One region of the Roseateles sp. FW301-B2 genome, then DNA from elsewhere that is predicted to be linked to it. Evidence: riboswitches for the same ligand, from Rfam matches in the RefSeq annotation. Region 1 holds a riboswitch; the other holds the start of a gene.
The links. Region 1 has a riboswitch for glycine ahead of gcvT (glycine cleavage system aminomethyltransferase GcvT). Riboswitches for the same ligand answer to the same signal wherever they lie in the genome.

Region 1 (6,974 bases):
AGTAGTGCAGCACCGCCGGCACGATGCCGGCCGCGCCATTGGTGGGCGCGGTGACGACGCGGCCGCCGGCGGCGTTCTCCTCGTTCACTGCCAGCGCATAGAGGTTGACCCAGTCCATCACCTGCAGCGGGTCGCGCAGCGCGGCCTCGGGGTTGGCGGTGAGGTCGCGGTGCAACTGGGCGGCACGGCGCTTGACCTTGAAGCCGCCCGGCAGAATGCCCTCGGTGCGGCAGCCGCGCGTCACGCAGTCCTGCATCACCTGCCAGATCTTGAGCAGCCCGGCGCGCGTTTCCTCGTCGCTGCGCCAATGACGCTCGTTGCGCCGCATCACCTCGGCGATGCTGATGCCGTGCGTCTTGGTCAAGACCAGCAACTCGTCGCCGGTCTTGAAGGGGTAGGGCAGCACGGTGGCATCGGGCGCAATCACCTTCTGCTTCTGCCCGTCGGCCAGCACCTCTTCGGTGACGACGAAGCCGCCGCCCACCGAGTAGTAGGTGCGCTCGGCCAGCAGCTCGCCCGCCGCATCGAAGGCGCTGAAGCGCATGCCATTGGCGTGCAGGGGCAGGCTCTGGCGGCGGAACAGGGTCAGGTCTTTCGCCTCGTCGAAGCCAATGCCATGCTCGCCCAGCAGGCTGATGCGCTTGCTGGCGCGGATCTCCGTCAGATAGCCCTCGATGCGCTCCACATCGACGCTGTCGGGCTCGTGGCCGGACAGGCCCAAGAGCACCGCCTTGTCGCTGCCGTGGCCCTTGCCGGTGGCGCCCAGCGAGCCGTAGAGCTGTGAGCTCACGCGCGCGGTGCGCTCCAGCAGCCCCTCATGCCGCAGGCGCAAGCCGAACAGGCGCGCAGCGCGCATGGGCCCCACGGTGTGCGAGCTGGATGGCCCGATACCGATCTTGAACAGGTCGAAAACGGAAACGGCCATCGGGGGCTCTCTTTACTGGTAGTCGGACAGGGGAGGGCAGGAGCAGACCAGGTTGCGGTCACCGTAGACGTTGTCCACCCGGCCCACCGGCACCCAGTACTTCTGGCGGCGCAGCGTGGCCACCGGGTAGGCGGCGACCTCGCGGCTGTAGCCATGCGTCCACTCGGTCTTGAGCAGGCTCTCGGCAGTATGCGGCGCATTCACCAGCGGGTTGTCCTCGCGCGTCCAGACCCCATCGGCCACCTGGGCAATCTCGGCGCGGATCGCCAGCATGGCGTCGCAGAAGCGGTCCAGCTCGGCCTTGGATTCGCTTTCGGTGGGTTCCACCATCAGCGTGCCCGCCACCGGGAAGGACAGGGTGGGGGCATGGAAGCCATAGTCGATCAGGCGCTTGGCCACGTCCTCGGCGCCGACGCCAGTGGCGTCCTTCAGGGGGCGCAGGTCCAGGATGCACTCATGCGCCACGCCGCCGCCCTTCACGCCGGCGATATTGCCGCTGAAGTGGATGTCGTAGGCATCGGCCAGACGCGCGGCCACATAGTTGGCCGAGAGGATGGCCACCTCGGTGGCGGCGGTCAGGCCTTCGGCGGCCATCATGCGCACATACATCCAGCTGATCGGCAGCACCGCGGCATTGCCCAGCGGCGCGGCCGAGACGGCGCCGATGGCGGTCTCGCTCTGGTAACCGGCCGAGCGGTGCGCCGGCAGATAGGGCACCAGATCGGCCACCACGCAGACCGGGCCGACACCTGGGCCGCCACCGCCGTGCGGGATGCAGAAGGTCTTGTGCAGGTTCAGGTGGCTCACATCGCCGCCGAACTCGCCGGGCGCCGCCACGCCCACCAGGGCGTTCATATTGGCGCCGTCCACATAGACGCGGCCGCCGTGGCTCTTCACCATGGCGCAGATCTCCTTCACATGGGTGTCGAACACGCCATAGGTGGAGGGATAGGTGATCATGATGGCGGCAAGGTTGGCGGCATGCTGCTCGCACTTGGCCTTCAGGTCGACCAGGTCGATATTGCCTTCCTTGTCGCACTTGGTCACCACCACCTGCATGCCCACCATCTGGGCCGAGGCGGGGTTGGTGCCATGGGCCGACTCGGGGATCAGGCAGATCTTGCGATGCGCATCGCCGCGGGACTCGTGCCAGGCCTTGATGGCCAAGAGACCCGCGTACTCGCCCTGCGAGCCGGCATTGGGCTGCAGCGAGATGCCGGCATAGCCGGTGGCTTGGCAGAGCCAGCCGGTGAGCTGCTCGTTCAGCTGCGCATAACCCTGCAGCTGATCGTGCGGGGCGAAGGGGTGCACGCCCGCGAACTCCGGCCAGGTGATCGGGATCATCTCGCTGGTGGCGTTGAGCTTCATGGTGCAGGAGCCCAGCGGGATCATGCTGCGGTCCAGCGCCAGGTCCTTGTCGGCCAGGGCGCGCAGATAGCGCAGCATCTCGGTTTCCGAGTGGTAGCGGTTGAACACCGGGTGCGTCAGGTAGGCGCTCGTGCGCTGCAGCTCGGCCGGGATCAGGGTGGCGACGCCCTTCTCGAAGGCGGCGAGGTCCGCCGAGAGGCCGAACACCGCCAGGATGGCGGCCAGGTCGGTGCGCGTGGTGGTCTCGTCCAGCGAGACCGACACGCTCTGCGCCGAGCTGCGGCGGAAGTTCATGCCGGCGGCCACGGCCTTGGCCAGGGTGGCCTCGGTGGCGGCGCCGGTCTTGATCTCCAGCGTGTCGAAGGCGCTGCCGTTGGCCACGCGCTCGCCCAGCGCCTGGGCCAGGATGGCGGTGTAGCTGGCGACGCGCTGCGCGATGCGCTTCAGGCCTTGCGGGCCATGGTAGACCGCGTACATGCTGGCCACCACGGCCGGCAGCACCTGGGCGGTACAGATGTTCGAGGTGGCCTTCTCGCGGCGGATGTGCTGCTCGCGCGTCTGCAGCGCCAGGCGGTAGGCCGGGTTGCCATGGGCATCGACGCTCACGCCCACCAGGCGGCCGGGCAGGTTGCGCTTGTACTCGTCCTTGCAGGCCATGTAGGCGGCGTGCGGGCCGCCATTGCACATCGGCATGCCGAAGCGCTGGGTGGTGCCCACGGCGATGTCGGCGCCTTGCTCGCCGGGCGCCTTCAGGAGCGTCAGCGCCAGCAGGTCGGCGGCCACGATCAGCAGGCCGCCCTGGGCGTGCACCGCATCGGCCGTCGCCTGCAAGCCGCGCACCTCACCGCTCACGCCAGGGTATTGCACAAGCGCCGCAAAGCACTCGCTCTGGCCGGCCTCGGCGGCCGTGCCCACCTGCACGCTGAAGCCCAGCGGTTTGGCGCGGGTGCGCACCACTTCGAGGGTCTGCGGCAGCACATCGTCGGCGACGAAGATCACCGTGGACTTGCTCTTGCCCACGCGTGCGGCCAGGGTCATGGCCTCGGCGGCGGCGGTGGCCTCGTCCAGCATCGAGGAGTTGGCAATCGCCATGCCGGTCAGGTCGGTGACCATGGTCTGGAAGTTCACCAGCGCTTCCATGCGGCCCTGCGAGATCTCGGCCTGGTAGGGCGTGTAGGCGGTGTACCAGGCGGGGTTCTCGAGGATGTTGCGCAGGATCACGCCGGGGGTCAGGGTGTCGTAATAGCCCTGGCCGATATAGCTCTTCAGCACCTTGTTCTTGGCTGCCACGGCCTTCAGCTCGGCCAGCGCCTGGGCTTCGGTGGCGACACCCGGCAGCTGCATGCCCTGGCTGCGCTTGATGCTGGCGGGCACGATGGCCTCGATCAGCGCACGGCGCGAGGCCGCGCCGATCACGGACAGCATCGCTGCCTCGTCGGCCGCGTCGGGGCCGATATGGCGGGCTTGGAATTCGGCGGCGTTCTCGAGCTCACCGAGCGGCTTCAGGGCAGACATCAACATGGCGCAATCCTCAGGCGCCCGGGCTCGTGGCCAGGGCACCGGTTTTCAATACAACAACGGGCACTCCGTGCCCGCTTTCTTTCTGCTTTGCTGTGAACGGCTGGGATCAGCTGTTCTTGACCAGCTCGTCGTAGGCGGTGCCGTCCATCAGCGCGTCCAACTGGGCAGGGTTGCTCAGCTTGACCTTGAAGAACCAGCCGCTCTTGAGCGGATCGGTGTTGGCCAGCGAGGGGTCGTTGCGCAGCTCTTCGTTGACGGCGGTGATCTCGCCATCCACGGGCATGTAGACGTCGGCGGCGGCCTTCACCGACTCCACCACGCCGGCCACTTCCTTCTCGGCATAGCTCTGGCCCACATTGGGCAGGTCCACGAACACCACATCGCCCAGCGCGTCTTGCGCATGGACGGTGATGCCCACGGTGGCGGTGCCATCGGCTTCGATCTGGACCCACTCGTGGTCAGGCGTGTACTTGATGCTCATGGTGTGCTCCGAATGTCGGGAGAAAAAACCAGGTTGAAAAAAGAGATGGCGATCAGCCGCGGAAATAACGATGTGGCGCGAAGGGCGTGGGGGCCACGGTCATGGCCACGCGCTTGTCGCGCACCAGGGCGAACACCGGCGTGCCCACCGCCGTGTGGCTGCTGGGCAGATAGGCCAGGGCCACCGGGCTGCCCACCGTGGGGCCCAGCGAGCCGCTGGTGACGACGCCCAGTTCCTTGCCCTCGGCGTCCACCACCTTGGCGCCTTCGCGCACCGGCATGCGCTCCGCGCTGATCAGGCCCACGCGCTTGCGGCTGGCGCCGCCGGCGAGCTGGCCGTCGATCACCGCGGCACCGGGGTAGCCCCCGGCACGCGCGCCACCGGCGCGGCGCACCTTCTGGATCGCCCAGGTCAGCGCGCCTTCCACCGGCGTGGTTTCGGTATTGATGTCATGGCCGTACAGGCACAGGCCGGCTTCCAGGCGCAAGGTGTCGCGCGCGCCTAGGCCGATGGGCTTGACCTCGGCTTGGGCCAGCAGCTTGCGCGCCAGCGCCACCGCCTGGTCGTTGTGCACCGAGATCTCGAAGCCGTCTTCGCCGGTATAGCCCGAGCGGGTCAGGAAGGTCTCGATGCCGTCCAGATTGAAGAAGCCGCCGGTCATGAAGGTGAGCTTGGCCACCTCTGGGTTCAGGCGCGCCAACGCGGTGACGGCCTGCGGGCCCTGCAGCGCCAGCAGGGCACGTTCGGGCAGGCTGATGACCTCGCAGCGGCCGCCGATCTTGGCCTGCAGATGCGCGGTGTCCTGCTCCTTGCAGGCGGCGTTCACCACCACAAAGATGTCGTCGGGGCGGCGGCACAGCATCAGGTCGTCGAGGATGCCGCCCTGCTCATTGGTGAAGAGCGCATAGCGCTGCTTGAACACCGGCAGGTCGATCACGTCGACGGGCACGATCGTTTCCAGTGCGGCAGCGGCATCGGCACCGACCAGGCGCAGCTGGCCCATGTGGGAAACGTCGAACAGGCCGGCCGCCGTGCGCGTGTGCTTGTGCTCGGCGAGGATGCCTTCCTTGTACTGCACCGGCATGTCGTAGCCGCCAAAGGGCACCATCTTGGCGCCGAGTTCGATGTGCAGAGCGTGCAGGGGGGTGGTCTTGAGTGCGGCAGACAAGGGACTTACTCCGAGGGCATTCTGAAAGCCCACCCGGTCCTGAGACCGATGGTGGGGGATATGCCCTCGCTGTCCTTGGTACCTGAGAGATTGACCACCGGCGTATCGCCGACAGCTTGCCCCTTCGGTGGACGGGTTCAACAAAGACCCGCCTCTCTCCAGTGAGGAACGCCTGCATCGAGGCGTCTTGTCAGTCCTTTTGCCTGAGCGTTCGAAGCGTGGGATCACCAGTGCCTCTGCGCCTTCGGCGGCTTTGCGTGGAAAGCTCTCTCCTGACGGCGCGGATTGTAGCCATGGTTTTGGGGCCGGGCGAGCAAATTAAGTCTCGTCTAATGGCCGGCCTTGCCGCGCATGGAAAATCTCACTTCCCCGTAAATCCGGCAAGAGGACTTGGCATGCGACTGCTGCTGGTGGAAGACGACCCGATGATTGGCGAGCAACTGCTCGAGTTGCTGCGCGCCGAAAGCTATGCGGTCGACTGGGTGCGCGACGGCGAGCTGGCCGACGCGGCCCTGCAGGCGCAGAACTACGACCTGGTGCTCTTGGACCTGGGCCTGCCCAAGCGCGATGGCATGAGCGTGCTGCGCGCGCTGCGCGCGCGCAAGCAGGTCATGCCGGTGCTGATCGCCACCGCCCGCGACGCGCTCGAGCAGCGCATTGCCGGGCTGGACGCCGGCGCCGACGACTATGTGCTCAAGCCCTTTGAGCTGCACGAGCTGCTGGCGCGCATCCGCGCGCTGCTGCGCCGTGCCAGCGGCCGCGCCGAGCCGGTCTACGAACACCGCGGCGTGAGCATCAACCCCGCCACCCGCGAGGTGGTGGCCGAAGGCCGGCAGGTCACGCTGTCGGCGCGCGAATGGGCGGTGCTGGAGCCGCTGCTGGCGCGGCCGGGCATGGTGCTGTCGCGCCAGCAACTGGAGGAAAAGCTCTACAGCTGGAAGGACGAGATCAGCAGCAATGCGGTGGAGGTCTATATCCACGGCCTGCGCAAGAAGCTGGGTGCGGCGCTGATCCAGAACGTGCGCGGCGTGGGCTACCGGGTGCCCAAGGAATGATGCTGTTTCCCCGCTCCCTGCGCTACCGCCTGATCGCCTTCCTGCTGTTGGCCTTCTCGCTCTCGGCCCTGGTGCAGGGCGGCAGCGCCTACCGCACCGCGCTGCAGGAGGCCGACGAGATCTTCGACTACCACATGCAGCAGATGGCCTTCTCCCTGCAGGGCAGCGTCGGCAGCGGCACGGTGAGCCTGCCGCTGGGCGACCAGAAGAGCTACGACTTCATGGTGCAGGTCTGGGGCTTGGACGGCGTGCCGATGTTCCGCTCGCCCGGTGAGGCGCTCTTGCCACAGCGCGCGGTACTGGGCTTCTCGAACCTGGACGCCAATGGCAAGCATTTCCGCGTGTTCTCGCTGCAGACCCGCTACCAGGTGGTGCAGGTGGCGCAGGACCTGGCGGTGCGCCAGCGCATGGCCGGGCAACTGGCCTTTCGCACCATCGCGCCCATCGCCCTGATGC
Region 2 (6,974 bases), on a different contig from region 1:
TGGATTCGCGCATCGCCTGCGAGAGGTTTTCCAGCGCCAGGGTGCGCTCGCGCACCTTGGCCTCCAGCGCCAGCTGCTGGCGCTGCAGATAGCCGGTGCGCCACTGCACCAGCGCATAGACCAGGCCGCCCAGCAGCAGCACCGCCAGGGCGCGCGCCCACCAGGTCTGCCACCAGGTGGGCCGCACATGCACCGGCAGGCTCAGCTCCTGCGCGCTCCAGTCGCCCACGCGGTTGCTGCCGCGCACCTTGAGCAGGTAGTCGCCGGGGCTCAGATTGCTGTAGCTGGCGACGCGGAAATCGGCGTCGGTGTCGACCCAGTCGGCGTCCAGCCCCTGCAGCTGGTAGCGGTAGCGGTTGCGTGCCGGGTTGCTGTAGTCCAGCGCCGCGAACTCCAGGCTGAAACCGCGCTCGCCGGGCGCCAGGGTCAGGCCTTGCGCCACGGTGGCCAGGGGGCGGCGCTCGCCGTCCACGCGCAGCTCGGTGGGCACCACCGGCGGCGCATAGGCCCAGCGCTTGAAGCGCCCGGGCTCCACCACCAGCAGCCCCTTGTTGCCGCCATAGGCCAGCCGCCCGTCGGCCAGCTGGGCATAGGCGCGGAACCAGCCGGTGCCGATGTCGGCGCCATCCGCCGGGCTGAGCTCGTAATAGCGGCCATCGGCCGGATCGAAGACGGCGCGATGCGTCCAGATGCGGCCATGGGCATCGGCCAGCAGATTGGCGCCGAAGCCGCGCCCGCCAAAGCCATGACGCTCGGCCACGCGCTCGAAGCTCGCCAGCCGGCCGTCCCAGGCCTGCAGCCGGTGCAGGCCCGCGGCGGTATCGATCCAGAGCCGCTGCTGCGCGTCCACCAGCAGGCCCAGCACCGATTTGCTGGCCAGGCCCGCCTCCGGCTTGGCGACGATGGGCTGCAGCTCGCGCGCGCCCGCCGCCACCCGGTAGAGGCCGCTCTCGCCGCCCACCCAGAGGCTGGCATCGGGCATCTCCACCAGCGCGTTGACATCGCCGCTGAGGGTCTGGCCGCCGGCCAGCTGCACGCGCTCGAGCCCGCGCGCGCCCGGATCGTGCCGGTACAGGCCGTCCTGCGTGCCGATCCAGATCGCGCCGTCGCGGCTGGCGCGCAGACAGCGCGCCCGGCCCTTGCCGGCGCTGTGCACACTCAGCAGCTCGCGCCGCGGGCTGAATTCGTAGACGGCGGTATCGGTGCCCACCCAGACCCCGCCATCCAGGGCCTGCGCCAGACCGCCCACGCGCCCGCCCTGGAAGCGCCCGGCCACGCCATGCTGCGGCCGGATCGCGCCGATCACGCGCAGCTGCGCATCCATCACCGCCACGCCGCGCTCGTTGGTGCCGACCCAGATCTCGCCCTCGCGGGTTTGCAGCAGGCTGCGCACATCGGCCTCGCCGAACACGCTCGCTGCATCGGCATCGGCGCGCCGCACCCAGAGCCCGGTGGCCGCCGGGTTGTGGCGCTGCAGGCCACCGCCATAACTGCCCACCCAGATCCAGCCGGCGGCGTCGCGCAGCAGCACGCGCACATCGTTGGCGGCCAGGCCCCAGGGGCGTGCGTCGTCGTGGCGCAGCTGCTTGAGCAGGGCGCCGTCCTGCACCGCGCGCAGCTCCAGGCCGGTGGCGCTGGCCACCCAGACCTCGGTGTCGTTGAGCGCCGCCAGCGCATAGACCGAGCTGGACTTGTTGCCGCCCTGGCCGGCGGGCGCGCGCGCCAGCCAACGGCCGGCGCCGCTGACGGGATCGACGATGGCCAGCTCGCCCTGCTGGGTGCCGACCCAGAGGCGGCCGTCGGGCGCCTCGGCCAGCATCGAGATGATCTTGCCCGCCAGCTGCTGCGGCTGCGCCGCATCGGAGAACACCGGCTCGAAGCGCTGCCCGCCCGGGCTCAGCCGCGCCAGCCCGTTCCAGGTGCCGGCCCAGAGCTGGCCGCGCCGGTCCAGATAGAGGCTCTGGATGCGGTCGTCGGGAATGCCGCCGCCGGCGCGGTTGAAATGCTGGAACACCGCCTTGGCGGGGTCGACGCGGTCCAGCCCGCCGCCGATCGTGCCGACCCAGATGCTGCCATCGCGGTCCTGCGCCAGCGCCCGCACCGTGCCGGGGGCGAGCGACTTGGGATCGGCGGCATTGCTGCGGTAGAAGGTCCAGCGGTCGGCCGCGGGGTCGTAGAGGCCCAGGCCATCGCTTTCGGTGCCCACCCACAGCCGGCCATCGCGCGCCGCCAGGATCGAGCGGACGAAGCTGGTGCCGAGCTGGCGGCGCTGCTCGTTGTGCATGGCCACCGACTTGACTTGATAGCCATCAAAGCGCACCAGGCCAACGCTGGTGCCGACCCAGATGAAGCCGCTGCCGTCCTGGGCGATCGCCGCCACCACGCCGTCGGCGATCGAGCCGGCATCGCCCACCGAATCGAAGCGCGGCTCCGCCAGCAGCGGCTGCTGCGCCGCCGCCGGGCCGCACAGCAGGCACAGAAACCACAGGATCAAGGCGCGCCCGAGCATGCCGCGATATTAGCGGCCCGCGACGCCACCCAGGCAGTGCAATGCGGCCGGGGTCAGTTCTTGCCTTACTTGGCCAGCGGCTTGGTGACGGCGTCGATGCGTTCCAACACTTCCGGCGTCAGCTTGGGCGCCAGCGCCAGGGCGGCGAGGTTGTCCTGCAGCTGGCTGAGCTTGCTGGCGCCCAGGATCACGGTGGAGACATGCGGGTTGTGGTTGGCCCAGGCGATCGCCAGCTGCGCCACATTGCCGCCCAGCTCGGCGGCCAGCTTCTCCAGCTCGGCCACCGCGGCGTTCTTGGCGGCATCCTGCAGCTGCTCGCGCATCCAGGCCATGTTCTCCAGCGAACCACGGCTGCCCTCCGGAATGCCGGCCTTGTACTTGCCGGTGAGCAGGCCCGAGGCCAGCGGGCTCCAGGTAGTGAGGCCAAGGCCCAGGTCCTCGTACAGGCGCGCGTACTCCTGCTCGACGCGCTGGCGATGGAACAGGTGGTACTGCGGCTGCTCCATCACCGGCTTGTGCAGGTGGTGGCGCTCGGCGATCTCCCAGGCGGCGCGGATGTCGGCGGCCGACCATTCGCTGGTGCCCCAGTAGAGCGCCTTGCCCTGGGTGATCATGTCGCTCATCGCGCGCACCGTCTCCTCGATCGGCGTGTGCGGATCGGGGCGGTGGCAATAGACCAGGTCGATGAAGTCCAGGCCCAGGCGCTGCAAGGAGCCATCGATCGCCTGCATCAGGTACTTGCGGTTGAGCGTGTCCTTGGCATTGACGGTATTGGCCTCGCGGCTGATGCCCCAGAAGAACTTGGTCGAGACGATGTAGGACAGGCGTGGCCATTTCAGCGCCTTGAAGGCCTCGCCCATCACCACCTCGCTCTTGCCCATGGCATAGACCTCGGCGTTGTCGAAGAAGTTCACGCCGGCGTCGAAGGCGGCCGCCAGCATCTCGGTGGCGGCCTTGGTGTCGACCTGGTTGTGATAAGTGACCCAGGAGCCCAGCGAGAGCTCGGAGACTTTGAGGCCGCTGCGGCCCAGGCGACGGTATTGCATGTGTTGGACTCCTATCGAGAAGGGCCAGAGCGTAGCGGACTCCCGCCGCTATAGTGGGCGGCGCACGGCAAAGCCCGCCGGCGTACCCCGAATTCATACGCTATGCGCACCATGCCCACCGAAGCCAGCACGCCGACCCGCATGTCACTCGCCGTGGTGGGCGCCGGGCCGGCCGGCCTGAGCCTGGCCCTGCTGGCCGCTCAGCTGCTGCCGGAGGCGGCCATCAGCCTGTTCGACGCGCGGCCGCTGGAACGCGATGTCTCGGGCGACCCGCGCACCCTCGCGCTCTCGCTGGGCAGCGTGCAGCTGCTGCAGCGCCTGGGCACCTGGCAGGCGGGCCAGGCCGCGCAGGCGCAGGCGATCCTGCAGGTGCAGGTGAGCCAGGCCCCGCCCACGCTCAGCCACCCCTGGCTGTTCGGTGCCGGCGGCCAGCCCGAGGTCAGCATCAGCGCGCGCGAGCAGGGCGTGGAGCAGCTCGGTGCCGTGCTCAGCTACGGCCAGCTGGTGGCGCCGCTGCAGGCCGCCTGGCTGCAAGCCTGCGCGCGCGCGCCGCATCGCCTGTCCGCGCGCTTCGGCCAGGGCGTGTCGGCCATCAAGCCCGAGGGCTCGGGCGTGGAGATCGACGCCGGCGATGCCCATCTGGCCGAGCGCTTCGACCTCGCCGTGGTGGCCGAGGGCGGCGTGTTTGCCGAGCAGGCCCGCAAGGCGGTGGCGCGCGACTATGCGCAGAACGCCTGGGTCGGCACGGTGGAGCTGGACCCGGCCGCGCCGCCGGGCGTGGCCTACGAGCGCTTCACCCGCAACGGCCCGCTGGCCCTGCTGCCCCTGCCCGAGCGTGCCGGCCAGCGCCGTGCGGCCCTGGTCTGGTGCCTGCCGCAGGCCGAGGACGAGATCGGCACGCTCAGCGACGCGCAGCGCTTGGCGGTGCTCAACACCCTGCTGCCGCCGGGCCTGCCGCCGCTGCGCGGCATCGGCGCGCTGAAGTGCTTCCCGCTCGGCCTGAACGCCGAGCGCACCCTGGTGGAGGGCCGCGTTGTCCGCATCGGCAATGCCGCCCAGACACTGCACCCGGTGGCCGGCCAGGGGCTCAACCTGGGCCTGCGCGACGCCTATGCGCTGGTGCAGGCGCTGCGCACGGAGGGCGCGATCGACAGCGCGCTGCGCCGCGTGGAATGGCAGCGCGCGCCCGACCGCTGGAGCATGATCGCCGCCACCGATTTCCTGGCGCGCAGCTTTGCCTGGCGCTGGCCCGGCCTGCCGGGCGCACGCGGCCTGGCGCTGGCCGCGCTGCAGGCCGCCCCGCCGCTGAAGCGCGCGCTGGCGCGGCAGATGATGTTCGGAAGGCGCTGAGGCGCCGGCGTCGAGGCGGCCGCAACAAGGGTTAACCCTTGCCTCAGGTATAGTCATCGACTTCACCGCAAGACCGAGGTCGCTTGTCGACCGTCTTGCCGGCCACGAGCCCGAGCGACGTCGGGAGAGTCCGCGTGCCACCCGCGCGGCGCCGAAGGAGCAACCGCCCCGGAAACTCTCAGGCAAACGGACCGATGTCGCGGATGAACTCTGCAGAGTTGCCGGCTGCCTGACGTCCGCCGGTACGCCGAAGGAGCAAGTCTGGCCCCCGGGGGCCGCACGAATCTCTCAGGTGTCAGCAACAGAGGGGGCGACGACCACCGCGGTCCGGTGGCGTCACTTGACCCACCGACGTCGACAAAAGAGATTTCATGAAACCTACCCCATCACGCCTCGGCGGCATCGCCCTGGCCTGCCTCGCCATGTCCGCGCACGCAGCGGAGCCCCTCGTGGTCAAGATCGGCCATGTCGCCGCACTCAGCGGCCCCGCCTCACACCTCGGGCGTGACAACGAAAGCGGTGTCCGCATGGCGATCGAGGAATTGAACGCCAAGGGTCTGCAGATCGGCGGCCGCCCGGCCCGCTTCGTGCTCCTGGCCGAGGACGACGCCGGCGACCCCAAGCAAGGCACTGCCGCGGCGCAGAAGCTCGTGGACAACAAAGTCAACGGCGTCGTCGGCCACCTGAATTCGGGCACCGCAATCCCTGCCGCGCGCATCTACGCCGACGCCGGCATCCCGCAGATTGCGCCGTCGGTGACGAACCCGCGCTACACCCGCCAGGGCTTCAAGACGACCTTCCGGATGGTCGCCGACGACGCCCAGCTCGGTGGCACGCTGGGCCGCTACGCTGCACAGACGCTGAAGGCGAAGACCGTTGCGGTCATCGACGACCGCACCGCCTATGGCCAGGGCGTTGCCAGCGAGTTCGAGAAGGCCGCGAAGGCCGCCGGCGCGACGATCGCCAAACGTGAGTTCACCAACGACAAGGCGACCGACTTCACGGGCATCCTCACCGGCATCAAGGCGGCCAAGCCCGACGTGATCTTCTACGGCGGCATGGACGCGGTGGCCGGCCCGATGCTGCGGCAGATGAAGCAGCTGGGCATCCAGTCGAAGTTCATGGGCGGCGACGGTATCTGCACCGCCGAGTTGCCCAAGCTGGCTTCGGGCCAGGTGCCCGACGGCCAAGTGGTCTGCGCGATCGCTGGTGGCGTTGACGCGGCACAGCGGCCGGCGCTCGACAAGTTCAAGGCCGACTTCAAGAAGAAGTTCGGCATCGAGGTCCAGATCTACTCGCCCTACACCTACGATGCCACGAAGGTGATGGCCGAGGCGATGGTCAAGGCGGGATCGGCCGAACCGGCCAAGTACCTGCCGGTGCTACAGAAGATCAGCTACTCCGGCGTCACCGGCAGCGTCGCTTTCGACGAGAAGGGCGATATCAAGAACGGTGCACTGACGCTCTACACCTTCAACCGCGGACAGCGCGAGGAGCTCGGCGTCGTGCGCTGAGCAGATGCGGGCGGCACGGTGGCCAGGCCGTGCCGGGCGAGCGCCTGACCCCCGGCTCAGGCGCCCCGCCCTGCACGGCCTTCAACGGCCTGTCATCAAGCGCCCCGACACTGGGGCCATGAACAATATTCAGGCCCAAACCCTCCGTCAACTCCTGCAGACCACGCGGCAAGCCTGGCTGGGCCAGCCGCAGCCGGCGCAGGCTCGTCTCAGTAGCGCAGCTCCAGCAGCTCCCGCAGCGCGGCATTGATGTTCTTGCGCAGCGCGCCCTCGTTGGCCAGGCGCAGGCGCTCGTTCTGGTCCAGCATGGCGTCGCCGAACTCGGCCACATGCACGCTGCGCAGCTCGCGCTGGTAGAGCTTGTTGCCGCTGGCCTTGTCCAGCAGTTCATAGGCCATCGTCAGCGCCACGCGAGCGTCGCCCACCGCCACCGCGGGTTGCTCCAGCGCCAGCAGCGCGGCGCGCAGCTCGTAGCGGCCGCCCTGAGGCTGCGGCGCCAGCATGCCGGCGGCCTTGAGCGATTCCTGCAGCGCCACGCGCAGCGCCTCGTCGCCG

Region 2: it holds a riboswitch for glycine, as region 1 does, so the genes downstream of both, AC3WQY_RS08680 (branched-chain amino acid ABC transporter substrate-binding protein) here and gcvT (glycine cleavage system aminomethyltransferase GcvT) in region 1, are expected to answer to the same signal.

Annotation. Positions count from the first base shown of each region.
Region 1 covers NZ_JBYTBE010000021.1:19,817-26,790, reverse strand. Annotated here, with positions in the region: gene AC3WQY_RS15165 (L-serine ammonia-lyase) at 1-925, opposite strand, end outside; gene gcvP (aminomethyl-transferring glycine dehydrogenase) at 938-3,814, opposite strand; gene gcvH (glycine cleavage system protein GcvH) at 3,921-4,295, opposite strand; gene gcvT (glycine cleavage system aminomethyltransferase GcvT) at 4,348-5,463, opposite strand; glycine riboswitch at 5,523-5,635, opposite strand; glycine riboswitch at 5,645-5,748, opposite strand; gene AC3WQY_RS15145 (response regulator) at 5,859-6,518, shown strand; gene AC3WQY_RS15140 (ATP-binding protein) at 6,515-6,974, shown strand, end outside.
Region 2 covers NZ_JBYTBE010000009.1:109,846-116,819, reverse strand. Annotated here, with positions in the region: gene AC3WQY_RS08695 (ligand-binding sensor domain-containing diguanylate cyclase) at 1-2,509, opposite strand, end outside; gene AC3WQY_RS08690 (potassium channel beta subunit family protein) at 2,575-3,555, opposite strand; gene AC3WQY_RS08685 (FAD-dependent monooxygenase) at 3,667-4,905, shown strand; glycine riboswitch at 5,017-5,109, shown strand; gene AC3WQY_RS08680 (branched-chain amino acid ABC transporter substrate-binding protein) at 5,277-6,419, shown strand; gene AC3WQY_RS08675 (hypothetical protein) at 6,629-6,974, opposite strand, start outside.